DNA from 3 places in the Kutzneria sp. NPDC052558 genome. Region 3 is predicted to be linked to each of the others. Evidence: riboswitches for the same ligand, from Rfam matches in the RefSeq annotation. Region 3 holds a riboswitch; each other region holds the start of a gene.

Region 1 (5,827 bases), on a different contig from region 3:
GCCAAGGACCGGGTCACTGCCCGGATCAAGCAGGAGGAGCCGCCGGTCGGCGCGTCCCATGACGCTGAGACCGTTCGGCTCATGGTCGCACCGCCGAAACGGGAGGCCGGCAAGCGCCGGTGGCCGATGCTGGCCGCCGCGACCGCGGCCGCCTTCGTGCTCGGCATGGGCGTGCTGACCGTCGTGGAACTGCTCGACGGCCAGGCCACTTCCGGCAACGGCCAGCGCACCACCGTGGGCGCGCTGTTCGGCCAGCCGGAGCAGACCAGCGCGCCGCATCCGACCAGCGCGCCGCCGCCGACCAGCACATCCACGTCGACCACGACCACCACCGCGCCGACCACCACCTCCAGCACGCCGCCGTCGTCGACCACGACAACCGAGCCGACAACCACCTCGTCGTCGTCGACGACCGTCACCACGACGACCCAGCAGCAGCCGATCGGCACCACCGGCGGCCCGCCGCCCGGTGCGAGCTAGCGTCTGCCGACGGTCCGCGCCAGGGGCCAGCCCGGCTGCCGCCGTAAAGATCAAGCATGCTGCGGCCGGACGGCGCAGCGGTCACGGCGGTGTCCGGACGGGCAACTGGTCGCGGCCGGCGGTATGGAACAGGAAATCCGCGTGACGTTACTTAAACGTCAACTGTTAACCGCTACTCGTCGTACCCAGGCGGGCGGCGGGTGTGACACGCTTTGCGCCCGATCGGACTGTTCGTCGAACAACGTTCGGCAACACGTCATGTGTGGGGGAGGGATTGATGGCGGCGGTCACTGAACCCCGGAGAACCAGAGGTGGGGGGAAGGTGGGGCGACCCCTGCCGCCGCCCCACCACCCGTCCCCCTAAAAGGCTCGGGAAGGGGTCCCTGCAACCGCCACTCCCGAGTCCCCGCATCCGAAGATGAGGGAGACGTCTGATGAACCGCACTGATGCGGCTCGCATTACCGGCGCTGCCCTGTTGTCCATCGGCCTCGCCGCTACTGTCAGCGTACCGGCAGCCGCGAGTTCTGCGCCCGTCTCTGTCGATACGTCCACGAATGGTGTGGTCATATCACCCGATGTAGCGAGCGCGCTGCAACGGGATCTGGGTCTATCACCCGGTCGGGCGAGGGATCTGTTCGCCCAGCAGGATCGCGCCGAAGCGCAGGTAGCAACCCTGCGCACAGGGCTTGGGTCGATCTTCGCCGGATCCTGGTTCGACGCCACCGCCGGCCGGGCCGTTGTGGCGGTGACTGACATCACATCGGTTCCGAGGCTGGTCGCGGCGGGTGTTGAGGCAAGGGTTGTCACCCGAACGGACGCACAACTGGCCGCGGTGGCCGACGGGCTGGGATCCCGTCCGGTGCCCGCCGGGGTTGTCGGATGGTATGTCGACCTGCCGACCGACCAGGTTGTGGTTCAGGTTCTGGACCGTTCGCCGGCCACCGACGCCTTCGTCGCCACCGCCGGCTCGGCCGCCCGCGTCGAGACCGTGAGTGAGCGCCCGCGCCCGCTTTACGCCGTCCGTGGCGGCGACGCCTGGTACGGCTCGAACTTCCGGTGCTCGGTCGGATTCAGTGCCACCGATGCTTCTGGCGGCAAGCACTTCGTGACCGCCGGGCACTGCACCGCCGGCGGCGGTAGTGCATTCGGGTACAACCAAGTTTCACTCGGTCGGCTCAACGGCAGCCATTTCGGCACTGGCGGGGACTACGGCCGCGTCGACGTGACCAGCAGTCAGTGGACATTGTCCGGGGTTGTGGTCAACGGCGGCGGCACCGTGGCCGTCAAGGGCTCCACCGAGGCGGCCGTCGGCGCCGCGGTCTGCCGGTCCGGCTCCACCACCGGCTGGCACTGCGGCACCATCCAGGCCAAGAACCAGACCGTGGTCTACGCCGAGGGCACCGTCACCGGGCTGACCAGGACCAACGTCTGCGCCGAACCCGGCGACTCCGGCGGCTCGTGGATCAGCGGCAACCAGGCCCAGGGCGTCACCTCCGGCGGCTCCGGCAACTGCACCAGCGGCGGCACCACCTACTTCAGCCCCGTCAACCCGGCGCTGAGCGCCTACGGACTCCGGCTCGTCACGAGCTGATGCCCGGGTGGGCTCCCCCTGCAAGCCCACCACCCCGCCCCGGCGGCCGGCCCCCTCCCTGCACAGGCCGGCCGCCGGGGTGTTTTTCAAGCCCTCAAGGCTGTGAACGGTCCGTTCACGGCGGGTTCAAGCGGCGTTGGGCATGACGGGGTCACAGGCGGGACTTCAACGCCTCGGCGGCGGCGCGCGGGTCCTCGGCGGCGGTGATGGCCCGGACCACCACGATCCGCTGGGCGCCGGCGGCCAGCACCTCGTCCAGCCGGCCGAGGTCGATGCCGCCGATGGCGAACCAGGGCCGCTGCGACCGAACGTGCCGCACCAGGTCCAGGCCGGGGGCCGGGCGGCCAGGTTTGGTGGGGGTGGGCCAACACGGACCCGCGCAGAAGTAGTCCACACCCGGCTCCGCGGCGGCGGCGTCGGCCTGTGCGAAGTCGTGGGTGGAGCGGCCGATGGCGATGTCGTCGCCGGCGATGCGGCGGGCCAGCGGCACCGGCAGGTCGTCCTGGCCGAGGTGCAGCACGTCGGCCCCGGCGGCGACGGCGATGTCGGCCCGGTCGTTGACGGCCAGCAGCGCGCCGTGGCGGGCGCAGGCGTCGGCGAGGACCTCCAGCGCGGCGAGCTCGGGTTTGGCCTCCATGCCCTTGTCCCGCAGCTGAATGACGTCCACGCCGCCGGCGAGCGCGGCGTCGGCGAAGGACGCGAGGTCCCCGGTGGCGGTGCGGGCGTCGGTGCACAGATACAGCCGTGCGTCGGCGAGCCGCTTCCTGATCTGATCTCCATCCAGTCCTGGCACGGGTGCTACGGTAGATGCCAGTGGTCCGCACGGGAGCCTGGAGGAACCGGGCTGAGAGGGAGCTTGCCAGCTCTGACCGTCGAACCTGATCCGGGTCATGCCGGCGCAGGGAGCGTGATGTGTCTTGAAGATCGCCGTTGTCGGTGGTGGGGTCGTCGGTCTGTCGGTCGCGTGGGCGGCCGCCGAGGACGGGCACCAGGTGCAGTTGATCGACGCCGCGCCGGGGTCGGGCGCGTCCTGGGTGGCGGGCGGCATGCTCGCGCCGGTCACGGAGGCGTGGCCGGGCGAGGAACATGTGCTGGCGCTGGGCAGCGCGTCGCTGGACCGCTGGCCGGATTTCGCCGCCCGCCTGGACAAACGGGGTGGCCTGCGCACCGAGGGAACGCTGGTGGTGGCGGTGGACGCGGCCGACCGCGAGGAACTCGAGGGTGTGGCCGACTACCTGGCCCGGCTCGGCCGCGAGGTGGAACGAGTCACCGCGCGTCGGGCCCGTCAACTGGAGCCGTCGCTGGGCACGTCCGTCCGAAGTGGACTGTTGGTGCCCGGGGATCTGGCCGTGGACAACCGGGTGCTGCTGTCCTCGCTGCGCAAGGCGGCGGTGGACGCCGGCGCGCAGCCGATCGCCGTCGCGGCGAAGAGCGTCAGCGCCGGGGAAGTGCTGCTGGCCAACGGGTCCACCGTCGAGTGCGACACGGTGGTGCTGGCCGCCGGGGCGTGGAGCGGCGGCCTGTACGAGGGGCTGGCCAAGGTCGTCCGGCCGGTCAAGGGCGAGGTGCTGCGGCTCAAGGCCCGTGACGGCGCGCTCGATCCGCCGACCCGGACCGTGCGGGCCCTGGTCGAGGGCCGGCAGGTCTACCTGGTGCCGCGCGACGGCCGCGGCCTGGTGCTCGGGGCCACCCAGTACGAGGCCGGCTTCGACACCGAGGTCACGGTCGGCGGCGTCCGGGACCTGCTGCGCGACGCCGAGCGGGTGCTGCCGGGCATCGGCGAGTTCGCGGTGGTGGAGTGCGCCGCCGGGCTGCGGCCGGGCAGCCCCGACAACCTGCCGCTGCTGGGCTGGCTGGAGCCGGGCGTGCTGGCCGCCACCGGCCATCACCGCAACGGGATCCTGCTCGCCCCGATCACCGCCGAGGCGGTGGTCGACCTGCTCGCCGGACGTGAACCACCGGAGCCGGCGCGCGCCGCCGACCCGGGCCGACTGCTCGCCGTGACGAACGGGGGAAGCTGAATGCTGGTCGTGGTCAACGGAACCGAGCGCGAACTGGCCGACGGGGCCACCGTCGCCGACGCGCTGGCCGCCATCGACGCCCCGCCCCGGGGCATCGCGGTCGCGCTGGACGGCGAGGTCGTGCCGCGAGCCGGCTGGACGGAAACGCCGCTGCCGCCGGGCGGTCGCGTCGAGGTGCTCACCGCCGTGCAGGGAGGCTGAGGTGGACGATCCGTTTGTCATCGCCGACCGCGAGTTCGGCTCGCGGCTGGTCATGGGCACCGGCGGGGCGGCCAACCTGGCCGTTCTGGAGCGGGCGCTGCTGGCCGCCGGCACCGAGCTGACCACGGTGGCCATGCGCCGGATGGACGCCGCCGGCGGCACCGGCGTGCTGGACCTGTTGCGCCGCCTGGGAATCGAGCCGCTGCCCAACACCGCGGGCTGCCGCACCGCGGCCGAGGCGGTGCTCACCGCCCGGCTGGCCCGCGAGGCCCTGGAGACCAACTGGGTGAAGCTGGAGGTGGTGGCCGACGACCGCACCCTGCTGCCCGACTCGGTCGAGCTGCTCGACGCCGCCCAGCAGCTGGTCGAGGACGGCTTCGTGGTGCTGCCGTACACCAACGACGACCCGGTGCTGGCGCTGCGGCTGGAGGAGGCCGGCTGCGCCGCGGTGATGCCGCTGGGCTCGCCCATCGGCACCGGCTTGGGCATCCGTAACCCGCACAACATCGAGCTGATCGTGTCCCGGGCCTCGGTGCCGGTGATCCTGGACGCTGGCATCGGCACCGCCTCGGACGCCGCGCTGGCCATGGAGCTGGGCTGCTCGGCCGTGCTGCTGGCCACCGCCGTCACCCGGGCGCAGGATCCCGAGCGGATGGCGGCGGCGATGCGATGGGCGGTGGATGCCGGCCGTTCGGCCCTACTTGCCGGGAGAATTCCGCAACGCTTCTGGGCGCGGGCGTCCAGCCCGCCGCGCTGAGTCATCATGAACGGTAGGTGCCACCTACCTGAGGAGTGAGTGTCGTGGCGATGTCGACGACGACGGCCACGGTCGACGAGACCACGCGGCTGTACCTGGCGGTCGGCCGGCTGTCCCGGATCCTGCGCCGCAGCGGGTCGCCCGGCCTGGGGCAGGGGTCGATCTCGGCCCTGGCCACCCTGACCTATCAGGGCCCGATGCGCCTGGGCGACCTGGCCGCCCGTGAGGGCGTGGCCCCGCCCACGCTGTCCCGGATCATCGCCGCGCTGGTGGAGTCCGGCTTCGTGCTGCGGGAGGCCGACCCGCAGGACGGCCGGGCCTCGCTGGTGCGGGCCACGGCCGAGGGGGAGCGGATCATGGCCGGGGTCCGTTCCGAACGGCTGCACGAGCTGCACAACCGCCTGGAGCGGCTCACCGACCAGCAGCGGGCCGCGATCACGGCCGCCCTGCCGGCGCTGGAGGAACTGGTGGCCGAGGACGTCTGACTCACGACACTGAGCGGCCGGCCCTGGGGGAACCGGCCGCTCAGCGGGTGCGGGCGTCAGTTGCCGGCGACGTCCAGCACGAGCTTGCCGGTCAGTTGGTTGGCCGCGCCGATCTCGTGGGCCTTGCCGGCCTCGGCCAGCGGCAGCACCTGGTCCACGCGGACGGTCAGCTTGCCGGCGGTGATCAGGTCCAGCAGGCCGAGCAGGCCGCGCTGGTCGGGCTCGACGAGGATGCCGGTGGCCCGCACGCCGTGCTGCTTGGCCTTGGCCGCCAGCGTGTCGTCGACGCCG
Region 2 (5,827 bases), on a different contig from region 3:
GTCCGGCAGTCGGCGTGCACGCCCGCGCCACCGCCGGAGTCGGTGCCGGCGATGGTCAGTGCCCTGGGGGGAGTGGAATTCGTCACCGATCACCCCGCGGGTTCGCGCCGGTCTCTGGAGCCGTGGGCCGGGAAAATCGCATCTGTTCAGCGGTTTTTCCGGCCAAGGCGAAGAGACCGGTCACGAGCGAACTCGCCCCGCGCGGCATGAGCACAGCCCCCATTTACCCCTCCACAACCGGCAGGTAGACCTGCTTGCCGTGCGACGCGAACTCCGCCGACATCTCGGCCATGCCCGCCTCGATCGCTTCCACTGAGGACAAGTTGTGCTCCTCAGCGTACTTGCGCACGTCCTGGGTGATGCGCATGGAGCAGAACTTGGGGCCGCACATGGAGCAGAAGTGGGCGGTCTTGGCCGGCTCGGCCGGCAGGGTCTCGTCGTGGTAGGCCCGCGCGGTGTCCGGGTCCAGCGACAGGTTGAACTGGTCGTGCCAGCGGAACTCGAAGCGGGCCTGGGACAACGCGTCGTCGCGCTCCTGGGCCTTGGGATGCCCCTTGGCCAGGTCGGCCGAGTGCGCGGCGATCTTGTACGTGATCACGCCGACCTTCACGTCGTCCCGGTTGGGCAGGCCGAGGTGCTCCTTGGGCGTGACGTAGCACAGCATCGCGGTGCCGGCCCAGGCGATCTGGGCGGCGCCGATGGCCGAGGTGATGTGGTCGTAGGCCGGCGCGATGTCGGTGGCCAGCGGGCCGAGCGTGTAGAACGGGGCCTCGCCGCAGACCTCCTCCTCCAGCCGCACGTTCTCCACGATCTTGTGCATCGGCACGTGGCCGGGGCCCTCGATCATCACCTGCACGTCCTTGGCCCGGGCGATGTGGGTGAGCTCGCCCAGCGTGCGCAGCTCGGCGAACTGGGCCTCGTCGTTGGCGTCGGCGATGGACCCGGGCCGCAGCCCGTCGCCCAGCGAGAACGTCACGTCGTAGGCCCGCAGGATGTCGCAGAGTTCCTCGAAGTTGGTGTAGAGGAAGCTTTCCGTGTGGTGGGCCAGGCACCACGCGGCCATGATCGAGCCGCCGCGGGAGACGATGCCGGTGACCCGCTTGGCGGTCAGCGGCACGTAGCGCAGCAGCACGCCGGCGTGCACGGTCATGTAGTCCACGCCCTGCTCGCACTGCTCGATCACGGTGTCCCGGTAGATCTCCCAGGACAGCTTGGTCGGATCGCCGTTGACCTTCTCCAGCGCCTGGTACATCGGCACGGTCCCGACCGGCACCGGCGAGTTGCGCAGGATCCACTCCCGCGTCTCGTGGATCCGCTTGCCGGTGGACAGGTCCATGATGGTGTCCGCGCCCCAGCGGGCCGCCCACACCATCTTGTCCACCTCCTCCTCGATCGAGGAGGAGACGGCCGAGTTGCCCATGTTGGCGTTGATCTTGACGAGGAACTTCTTGCCGATGATGGCCGGCTCGGACTCGGGATGGTTGCGGTTGACCGGGATCACCGCCCGGCCGATCGCCACCTCGCTGCGCACGAACTCGGGGTCCACGCCCTCGCGGGCGGCGCAGAAGGCCATCTCCTTGGTGATGATGCCGGCCTTGGCGTAGGCCAGCTGCGTCACCGCGCCGTTCACGGGCTCGCGTTCGGCGACCCAGGGCGCGCGCAGCTTCGACAGTCCACTGTGGACGTCGATGACGGCGTCCGAGTCGGTGTAGGGGCCGGAGGTGTCATACAGGTCAAGGTGTTCGCCATTGCTGAGCTCCACCCGGCGCATCGGGATCCGGGTGTCGTGCGGGCCGTCGACGTAGACCTTGCGCGAGCCCTGGATGGGCCCCGTGGTCACGGTGGGCCGGACACGGTCGTCAAGCGACGTCATGGCGATTCCTCCCTACGCTGGCATTACCCAGTCAGGTTCAGGCGGTCGGCGGCACCGGGTCCGGATGACCCAGCCGCCCTCTCAGCCCGCTTCCAGCGCGAGCTCCCGCGGTGTTCAGTTGTCGGCATCCCGACGCTAGCGAATGCCGGCGCTTCCTGCCAGCCTCGGTCGCGTACCTTGTGCCGGTGGCCGACGATCAACCGTTTCCACCGGGCGCCCGGCGGGCCGTTCGGCCCACGGCGGTCATCGACTGCCCGGCCTGCGGCGAGCTGGCCGGCCGCGGCTACCCGATGTGCCAGGTGTGCGCCGAGCTGGTCGACCAGTTCTGGACCCTGGACTGGCGGCCGCTGGTGGAGGTCTCCGGCATCCCGGAGCTGGAACTGGCCGAGCTGGTGCTGCTGGAGGACGTCGGCAAGCTGCCGTGGACCTGCACCGACGTGGCCATGACGCTGCTGCGCTGCCCGGCCTGTGGGGCCGAGCTGGGCACCGGGGACCTGCCCTGCCTGCGCTGCCGGGTCGCCGACGAGCAGCGCTGGGCCTGGGACCACATGGGCTACCCGGACCGGATGACCGGCAACGAGCACGCCATGCGGGTGGCCCGGATGGTGCTGCGGGCCCCGCACCGCCACCGCGAGACCGTGGTCCAGGGCTGGCGGCTGACCATGCCGTTCCTGCTGCTGGGCGAGCTGCCCACGACCTCGCAGGCCCAGCGGATCCGGGCCCACGTGCTGGCCGAGCGCTACGACGAGCTGGTGCGCTGCCGGTCGTTGCGCGAGCTGGCCGGCTTACCGAGCGTGCCCTGGCGAAAAGAGGTTTGACCTCGAGCGCGCTCCATCCTGTTGGATCGGGTCCATGGTGAGTCTGGGCATCGGCACGTGGGCGATGGGCGGTCCGTTCTGGGCCGGGACGCAGGCGGTCGGCTGGGGGCCGACCGACGACGAGGAGTCGGCGCGGGCGCTGCGCCGGGCTGTCGAGCTGGGGGTGACGCTGTTCGACACCGCCGACGTGTACGGCACCGGGCACGCCGAGGAGCTGCTGGGCCGGGTCTTCGCCGGCCGGCGGGACGAGATCCGCATCGCCACCAAGTGGGGCAACGTCTTCGACCCGGCCACCCGGCAGCTGACCGGCGGCGACGGCAGCGTGGCCTACATGCGCAAGGCGCTGACCGAGTCGCTGCGGCGGCTGCGCACCGATCACGTCGACATCTACCAGCTGCACCTGGGCGACCTGCCGTTCGACCAGGCCGCCGAGCTGCGGGCGGCCTGTGACGACCTGCTGATGGAGGGGCTGATCCGGGCCTACGGCTGGAGCACCGACGACCCGGAGCGGGCGGCGGTGTTCGGCACCTACGTGCAGGCCGAGATGAACGTGCTGCACGACCGGCCGGACCTGTACCCGGTGCTGGAGATCCAGGACATGACCATGCTGTGCCGCGGGCCGCTGGCCATGGGGCTGCTGACCGGCCGCGACTGGGCCACGGCGGCGCTGCCCGAGGACGACGTGCGCAACAAGGTTCCGGAGTGGATGCGGTTCTTCTCCGACGGCAGGCCGACGCCGGAGTTCGTCAAGCGGGTCGAGGCCGTGCGCGAGGTGCTGACCTCGGAAGGACGGACGCTGGCCCAGGGGGCGCTGGCCTGGATCTGGGCCCGGTGCGACCGGGCGGTGCCGATCCCCGGCTGCCGCACCGTCGCCCAGGTCGAGGAGAACGTGGGGGCGCTGGAGTTCGGGGCGTTGACGCCGGCCCAGCTGGCCGAGGTGCAGCGCCTGCTGAGCTGACGTTCTGTACTTGCGGGTCCATTTTTGCCGGCTTAAGTTCGATGCCATGCGAACAATTCACATCGACCGGCACGGTGGGCCCGAAGTCCTGGCCTGGGCCGAATTCCCCGATCCCACGCCGGGCCCCGGCCAGGCCGTCGTCACGCCGACCGCCATCGGCGTGAACTACATGGACATCGGCGCCCGCGAGACCGGCATGGCCGGCTGGGGCGCGCCGGTGACGCTGGGCGTGGAGGGCGCGGGCCGGGTGGTCGCCGTCGGCGACGGGGTGCCCGACCTCGCCGTCGGTGACAGGGTCGCCTGGTTCTACGTGCCCGGCAGCTACGCCGAACTGGTGCTCGCGCCGGCGGAGTCGCTGGTCAAGCTGCCCGACGACATCGCGGACGAGACCGCCGCCGCGGTGATGATGCAGGGCCTGACCGCCAACCACTTCACCACCGAGACGTACGCGATCAAGCCCGGCGACGTCGCCGTGGTGCACGCGGCGGCCGGCGGGGTCGGGCGGATGCTGACCCAGATGATCCGGGCCCGCGGCGGCACGTCGATCGGCCTGGTGTCCCGGCCGGACAAGGTCGCGGCAGCGCAGGCCGACCACGTGCTGGTGTCCAGCGGCGGCGGCTTCGAGGACAAGATCCGCGAGCTGACCGGCGGCGAGGGCGCGCACGTCGTCTACGACGGCGGCGGCGCGCCGACCTTCCGCTCATCCCAGCTTTCCCTGCGGCGGCACGGGGTTCACGTCTACTACGGGCCGTTCATGGGCGTGCCGACGCTGACCCCGATGGACCTGCCCAACAGCATCCTGCTGTCGTACTCGGCCGTCGCCGACCACGTGCCGACGCGGGAGGCGCTGATCCGCCGCACCGGCGAGGTGTTCGACTTCGTCCGCAACGGACAGCTCACCGTCCACATCGGCGGCCGCTACGCCCTGAAGGACGCCGCCCAGGCCCACATCGACCTGGAATCCCGTGCCACCACGGGAAAGCTGTTGCTAGTCCCGTAGGCACGACGAGACGGCGTCGGCGATGCTGCCCAGGGCGTCCAGCCGCGCGTACTCGGCGGCCAGCCGCCGGGCGTTGCCGCGATAGGTCGGGTCGGCCAGCACGATCCGCACCGCCTGCTCGATGTCGTCGTCCGAGGGCTTGTCCGTGGCCAGGTACAGCGCCGCCCCGGTGGCCGCGACCCGGGTGTTGCCCTCCAGCTGGTCGGCCGAGCGGCCGGTCAGCACCAACGGCTTGGCGTGCCGCAGCGCCCGCTGCACGGTGTCGAAGCCGCCGTCGCTGATCACCACGTCGTCCTCGCAGTGCGGCGACGGCAGCGTGCCCACGAACCGCACGTGCGACGGTGTGTCGCTGCGCCGATAGCTCAGTTCCTCCACCGACAGCTGGAGAAACCGGTCCGCCGCCAGGATCGGCGCGTCCAGCACGAACGGCAGCGGGTCGTGGGTGACCCCGACCGACCGCATGGCCTCGACGAACTCCTCCTGCACGCCGCCGAGCGCGTCCCGGACGTACTCGTAGGCCCGGCGGTTGCGCTCGCGGCCGGCGGCCGTGCGGTCCGGCGGCAGGCCGAATCCCGCCGGCGCGGTGTCGATGCTGCTCAGCGAGAACGGCTCGGTGCCGATCAGGATCAGCGCCGCCGGCTTCGGGCCCGGGGCCCCGTAGCTCAGCGGCAGCGTGCCCTGGAACGCGACGTCGCCCACGACCACGGTCGGGACGTCGGACTCCGACAGCAGCCGGCACAGCCGCCGGTGCTGGTCGACCAGCGAGCGCCCCGTCGGCGGCTCCAGGCCGGTGATCAGCTCGACCTCATGGCCGCGGCCGGTCAGCGAATCGGCGATCGTGCGCATCGCACTGCGGTGGGTGGTGGTGGCCGTGACGACGACCCTGCCCATGGCTCTGGTCCTCCCAGGAGTGGCGCCTTACGAGAGGAAGACGTGCGATCGGCCGCGATGGATCAACGCGCGGCCGAACGGGCACCCATTGCCGCCCCCGCCCACCGCGACCGCTGCCAACGCCGGCACGCCGCCCAGACAGTGCCGGATCCCACGACGTCGACGCGGATCAGGGACCGCGGCCCGGTATCGCCACAGGTCAGCCAGACCGTCGGAGGTCAGTGGAGGCAGCGTGGTCAGGGCGGTGGGTGATGACACAGCAGGCACGACATCCCTGGCAGGTCATG
Region 3 (5,827 bases):
CGGTCATGCGTCAACGGTAGCCGGTGTGTCGGGGCTCAGGGGAGCCCCGACACGGTCGCTCACTGCTCGGAGTCGCGGTGCCGGGCGGCGTAGATGATCACGCCGAAGGCGGCGGCCAGGATGAGCAGGCCGGCCAGGCCGGCGACGATCAGGTCGCCGTAGCCCTGGGAGGACTGGACGGCCTGCGCAGGAGCGGGTGCGGCGGCTTGGGCCTGCACGGCGAACAGGACGGCGAGCACGATGGCGGCGGCGGTGGCGGCTGCGGTGCGAAAGAACTTGATCACTTCGAATCCCCTTGTACGGCTTCACCACAGACGACGCGCGAGAGCGGGGGAACGTTGCCCGGGTCGTGCAGGTCACAACCCGGACGGGTGACGGGGCGCGCGGTTCGATGAGACGGACGGGCGCCGCCCGATGGGTGGCCGGGCGACGGTGGCGGGGCGGATCCTGAGATTCGCCTGTGGAGTTGGGGAACGCGGCACGAAGCGAGGTGGGCTCGGCGTTGAAAGGGGTGTAAGGCCGACAAGGAGGGCCATCATGACCACTGCATTCGCCAACAACGGGGCGGCTTCGGCGCTGCCCACTCCGCCCACCGGCTGGCCGATCGGTTCCTACGACACCTACGAGCAGGCGCAGCGGGCGGTGGACTTCCTGGCCGACCGGGAGTTCCCGGTGCAGGACATCACCATCGTGGGCGCGGAGCCGATGCTGGTTGAGCGGGTCACGGGCCGGCTGACCTGGGGCCGGGTGCTCGGCGCGGCCGCGGCCAGCGGGGCCTGGTTCGGACTGTTCGTGGGCATCCTGCTGTCGCTGTTCACGGTGGGCGGCGGCTGGCTGCCGATCGCCATCGGCCTGGTCGGCGGCGTGGGCGCCAGCATGATCTTCGCGGCGATGAGCTACGCGTCGACCAGGGGCAAGCGCGACTTCGTGTCGCAGAGCCAGCTGGTGGCGCGCCGCTACGACGTGCTGTGCCAGCCCCGCAACGCGGAGGCCGGCCGCAACCTGCTCTACTCGCTCGGCTGACCGAGCACCTCCAGCACCCCGTCGATCTCGCCGGCGAGCGTGACGTCCAAGGACGTGACGCCGCCGGCGCTGTGCGTCGCGCACCGGAAGGTCAGGGTCCGCCAGCGGATGTCGATGTCGGGATGGTGGTTGTCGTTCTCGGCGATCTCGGCCACCCGCACCACCGCCTGGATCGCCGCCGAGAAGCTGGCCAGGTCCACTGTGCGAACGAGCGCGGCGCCGTCCTGCCGCCACTGGGCCAGCCGTCCCAGCGCCTCGGTCACCTGGTCGTCCGTGAGCAATTCCGCCATGTGTCCATGGTGGTCCCGACCCCGCCGGAACGCAGCGTAAGCTCCGGGTGAGCCACGGGAGTCCGGTGATCCGGGCTGAGAGGAGAGCGGGCGAGCTCTCGACCGTAAGCACCTGATCCGGGTCATGCCGGTGGAGGGAGGCACTACGGGCGACCTCGCGCGACGAGGTCACCTGGAGGAGAGTTTGGGCAGGACGGCACGGCTGGCCGCGATGGCGCTGGCCACCACGACCCTGGCGGGATGTTCGCTGGTCGGCGGCGGTGACACGACGGCGAGCCCGCACACGGTCACGCTGGTCACCCACGACTCCTGGGCGGTCGACAAGACCCTCTGGGAGGATTTCCAGAAGACCTCGGGCATCACGGTCAAGGTCAGCATGAACGGCGACGCGGGCGCCCTGACCAACAAGCTGGTGCTGACCAAGGCCAACCCGATCGGCGACATCGCCTACGGCGTGGACAGCACCTTCGCCTCCCGGGCGGTGTCGGCGGGGGTCTTCGCGGCCTACAGCAGCCCGGACGCGAACACGGGCCCGCAGCGCTACCAGTTCGACGACTCGCACCGGCTGACGGCGATCGACGTCGGCGACGTGTGCCTGAACGTGGACACGGCCTGGTACGCGGCCCACCAGCTGCCGGTCCCGACCGGCTACGCCGACCTGGCCGACCCGAGGTACCGGGGCCAGACGGTGGTCGAGGACCCGTCCACCTCCTCGCCGGGCCTGGCCTTCCTGCTGGGCACGGTCAAGCAGTTCGGCCCGGACGGCTGGCCGGACTTCTGGTCCCGGCTCAAGGCCAACGACGTCAAGGTCGACGCCGGCTGGGAGGAGGCCTACAGCCAGGACTTCTCCGGCTCGTCGGGCCGGGGCCCGCGCCCGATCGTGGTGTCCTACGCGTCCTCGCCGGCCGACGAGATCGGCCAGGACGGCAAGGTCAACACCAGGGCGCTGCTGAACACCTGCTACCGCCAGGTCGAGTACGCGGGCGTGCTGGCCGGGGCCAAGAACCCGAGTGACGCTCAGAAGGTGCTGGACTTCCTGGTCTCCCAGAAGTTCCAGCAGCAGGTGCCCAGCAGCATGTACGTCTACCCGTCCCGGTCGGACGTGTCGCTGCCGGACACCTGGAAGAAGGCGGCGCCGCTGCCGGACGCGCCGGCGCAGCTGCCGGCCGACCAGGTGGACGCGAACCGGGAGAAGTGGGTCCAGCAGTGCCGAACGCTGCTGCAAGGCTAGTTCTGCCGCTGCTGGCCCTGGTTCCGCTCGGTTTCCTGGGCCTGTTCTTCGCCTGGCCGGTGGTGTCGATCGTCGGCATCGGCCTGGGCGGCAGCGGCGTGACGGAGATCCTGGCCAGCGCCGACACCTGGCGGCTGGTGGCGTTCACGCTGGGTCAGGCCGCCGCCGCGACGCTGGTGGCGGTCCTGGCCGGCATGCCGTTGGCCTACGTCCTGGCCCGGTGCGAGGTGCCGGGCGTGGGCGTGGTGCGCACGCTGGTGCTGGTGCCGTTCGTGCTGCCGACGGTGGTGGTGGGCCTGGCCTTCCGGTCGCTGCTGCCGGACGGCGGCGTGCTCTCGATCGTGCTGGCCAACGCCTTTTTCAACGTCGCCGTGGTGGCGCGGACGGTCGGCGGCCTCTGGGCGCACACGGATCGGCGTGCGGAGGAGGCGGCCCGCGCGTTGGGCGCGTCACGGTGGCGGGCGTTCACGTCGGTGGTGCTGCCGGCGATCGCGCCGGCCGTCGGGTCGGCGGCGGCAGTGGTGTTTCTGTTCTGCGCCACCAGTTTCGGTGTCGTGCTGATGCTCGGCGGGGCCCGGTACCGGACCCTGGAGACCGAGATCTACCTCCGTACGGTGGATCTGTTCGATCTGCCCGGCGCGGCGGCGTTGTCGATCCTGCAAGTGGTCGCGGTCGTCGCGGTGCTGGTGATCGGGGCGGTCGCGCGCCGACGCCGTGAGACGGCGCTGCGGCTGCGCGGACGGTTCGAGACGGCGCGCCGGCCGGTCGGCGGCGAGTGGGCCGTGGTCGGGGCCGCGCTGCTGGTGGTCATCGCTTTGCTGGTCCCGATCGTCGGCCTCGTCGCCCACTCTCTGACCACAATGGACGGTTGGCGGGCGCTGTCCGGCACGGGTGTCGCCGGCACTTTGGAGGTGTCGGCCTGGGAGGCGGCCTGGAACTCGATCCGGGCCGCGACCGACGCCACGATCCTGGCGATGGTGCTCGGGGTGACCGCGGCCGTGGTGCTCTCGCAGCTGCGGCGGGGCCGTGTGGTGTTGGGCGAGACGCTGGACCTGGCGCTGATGCTGCCGCTGGGCGTGTCGGCGGTGACGGTCGGGTTCGGCTACCTCGTCACGCTCGGGGATCTGCCCTTCGACCTGCGCACATCGCCGTTGCTGGTGCCGTTCGCGCAGGCCCTGGTGATCACGCCGCTGATCGTGCGGACGGTGTTGCCGGTGCTGCGGGCCATCGACGAGCGGCTGCGGCAGGCCGCCGGCACGCTCGGCGCGGGCCCGTTCCGGGTGTGGCGCGAGGTCGACCTGGCCCTGGCCGGGCGGTCGCTGATCGCCGCGGCCGGCTTCGGTTACGTGGTGGCGCTGGGCGAGTTCGGCGCGACGAGTTTCCTGGCGCGGCCGGACGCGCCGACGCTGCCGGTGGCGATCGCGCGGCTGATCGCCCGCCCCGGCGAGCTGAACAACGAGATGGCGTACGCGGCGTGCGTGGTGCTGATGGTGGTCACCGTGCTCGCGGTCGTGCTGATCGAACGGTTGACGCCGGCGGTAGGGGAGTTCTGATGGCGCTGGAACTGCAAGGCCTGTCCGTGCGCTACGGCTCGATCGCCGCGGTGTCCGAAGCGGACCTGACCGTCGCCGACGGCGAGGTCGTGGCGCTGCTCGGGCCCTCGGGCTGCGGGAAGTCGACGCTGCTGCGCGCGGTCGCCGGCCTGGAGCGGCCGGCCGCCGGCCGGATCCGTTGGGACGGCGTCGATCTGGCCGGTGTCGCCGTGCACCGGCGTGACTTCGGGCTGGTGTTCCAGGACGGGCAGCTGTTCCCGCACAAGGATGTCGCCGCGAACGTGGCGTTCGGCCTGCGCATGCACCACGTCGACCGGAGCGAGCGGGCCAAGCGCGTCGACGAGCTGCTGGAACTGGTCGGCCTCAAGGGATACGGCGAACGGCGGGTGACGGAGCTGTCCGGCGGCGAACAGCAGCGGGTGGCGCTGGCGCGGGCCCTGGCCCCCAAGCCCCGTCTGCTGTTGCTGGACGAGCCACTGTCCGCTTTGGACCGTGCCCTGCGGGAGCAGCTCGCCGTCGACCTCGCGGCGCTGCTGCGGGCGACCGGCACCACCGCGTTGGTCGTGACTCATGATCACGACGAGGCATTCACGCTGGCCGACCGGGTCGCGCTCATGCAGGCCGGGCGGATTCGCCAGGTCGGGCCGCCGGACGAGGTGTGGCGGCGGCCGGCCGACGACGTGGTCGCCGGCTTCCTCGGCTGCACCACGTTCGTGCCGGCGCGGGCCGACCATGACCTGGTGACCAGTTCGCTCGGCGCGATCGCCCTGCCCGGGGCCGGCGACGGCACCGTGCTGCTCGGCCTGCGGGCCAATGCGCTGCGCACGGATCCGGGCGGCGTCGTGCACGGCGAGGTCGTGCAGCGCCTGCACCGGCGTGACCACGCCCGGTTGCTGGTGCGGCTCAGCGGCGACGGCGTGCCGACCGACCCGGTCGAGGCTGTCGCCCCGGTGGCCGGCGCGCCCGAGCCGGGCGACGCCATCCGGCTCGCCCTCGACGCCGACGGCATCGCCCTGACTGGCCGCTGACCTGCCCCAAAGCTCGCCAGTGGGTGTGACGCGCTTAACAGAATAGACGGAATGACGAATTTGGTCAGTTGGTCTACCGTGAAGATATGACCACGAGGACGCAACCAGGCCGCCGGGCTCTTGTCGTCGGGCTCGGCATCAGCGGCATCGGGACGGCACTGGGGCTCAAGCGGGCCGGCTGGCAGCCGGTGCTGATCGAGAAGGCGCCGCGGCGGCGCTCCGGCGGCTACTTCGTCGGCCTGTTCGGCGCGGGCAAGGCGCCGGCCGAGCGGCTCGGCATCCTGGAGCGGCTGCACGACCGGACCGCGTACGACGGCGTCAACCACGACATCGACCGCTTCGGCCCGTGGCGGCGCGGCTTCGGGTTCCGCGACCTCCCCGGCGAGCCGTGGATGATGCTGCGCGGCGATGTCGAGCAGGCCGCGTTCGAGGCGCTGCCCGACGACGTGGAGGTCCGCTACTCCACCGTGCCGACCGCGATCGAACAGGACGACGACGGCGTCACCGTCACGCTGGCCGACACCGTCAACGGCACCACCGTCACCGAGCGGTACGACCTGGTCGTCGGGGCCGACGGCCTGCGCTCCACGGTCCGCAAGCTGGCGTTCGGGCCGGACTCGCGCTACCTGCGCCGGCTGAACTACATGATCGCCGCCTTCGAGCTGCCCGGCGGCCTCGGCGACCTCGCCGAGCAGGACGGCT

Evidence for each region. Region 3 has a riboswitch for thiamine pyrophosphate ahead of ACIG5F_RS42065 (thiamine ABC transporter substrate binding subunit). Riboswitches for the same ligand answer to the same signal wherever they lie in the genome.
Region 1: another riboswitch for thiamine pyrophosphate. It lies ahead of thiO (glycine oxidase ThiO); the one in region 3 lies ahead of ACIG5F_RS42065 (thiamine ABC transporter substrate binding subunit).
Region 2: another riboswitch for thiamine pyrophosphate. It lies ahead of thiC (phosphomethylpyrimidine synthase ThiC); the one in region 3 lies ahead of ACIG5F_RS42065 (thiamine ABC transporter substrate binding subunit).

What each region holds. Positions count from the first base shown of each region.
Region 1 covers NZ_JBIUAG010000012.1:209,832-215,658, reverse strand. Annotated here, with positions in the region: gene ACIG5F_RS22945 (hypothetical protein) at 1-480, shown strand, start outside; gene ACIG5F_RS22940 (S1 family peptidase) at 915-2,072, shown strand; gene thiE (thiamine phosphate synthase) at 2,224-2,865, opposite strand; TPP riboswitch at 2,885-2,994, shown strand; gene thiO (glycine oxidase ThiO) at 2,990-4,093, shown strand; gene thiS (sulfur carrier protein ThiS) at 4,094-4,294, shown strand; gene ACIG5F_RS22920 (thiazole synthase) at 4,296-5,051, shown strand; gene ACIG5F_RS22915 (MarR family winged helix-turn-helix transcriptional regulator) at 5,102-5,536, shown strand; gene ACIG5F_RS22910 (NADP-dependent oxidoreductase) at 5,593-5,827, opposite strand, start outside.
Region 2 covers NZ_JBIUAG010000012.1:201,994-207,820, reverse strand. Annotated here, with positions in the region: gene thiD (bifunctional hydroxymethylpyrimidine kinase/phosphomethylpyrimidine kinase) at 1-86, opposite strand, end outside; gene thiC (phosphomethylpyrimidine synthase ThiC) at 224-1,873, opposite strand; TPP riboswitch at 1,866-1,992, opposite strand; gene ACIG5F_RS22890 (hypothetical protein) at 2,059-2,691, shown strand; gene ACIG5F_RS22885 (aldo/keto reductase) at 2,726-3,649, shown strand; gene ACIG5F_RS22880 (quinone oxidoreductase family protein) at 3,696-4,649, shown strand; gene ACIG5F_RS22875 (glycosyltransferase) at 4,638-5,540, opposite strand.
Region 3 covers NZ_JBIUAG010000038.1:65,383-71,209, forward strand. Annotated here, with positions in the region: gene ACIG5F_RS42045 (Uma2 family endonuclease) at 1-14, opposite strand, end outside; gene ACIG5F_RS42050 (hypothetical protein) at 60-284, opposite strand; gene ACIG5F_RS42055 (general stress protein) at 538-1,023, shown strand; gene ACIG5F_RS42060 (4a-hydroxytetrahydrobiopterin dehydratase) at 1,008-1,313, opposite strand; TPP riboswitch at 1,358-1,469, shown strand; gene ACIG5F_RS42065 (thiamine ABC transporter substrate binding subunit) at 1,525-2,544, shown strand; gene ACIG5F_RS42070 (ABC transporter permease) at 2,520-4,097, shown strand; gene ACIG5F_RS42075 (ABC transporter ATP-binding protein) at 4,097-5,125, shown strand; gene ACIG5F_RS42080 (FAD-dependent monooxygenase) at 5,212-5,827, shown strand, end outside.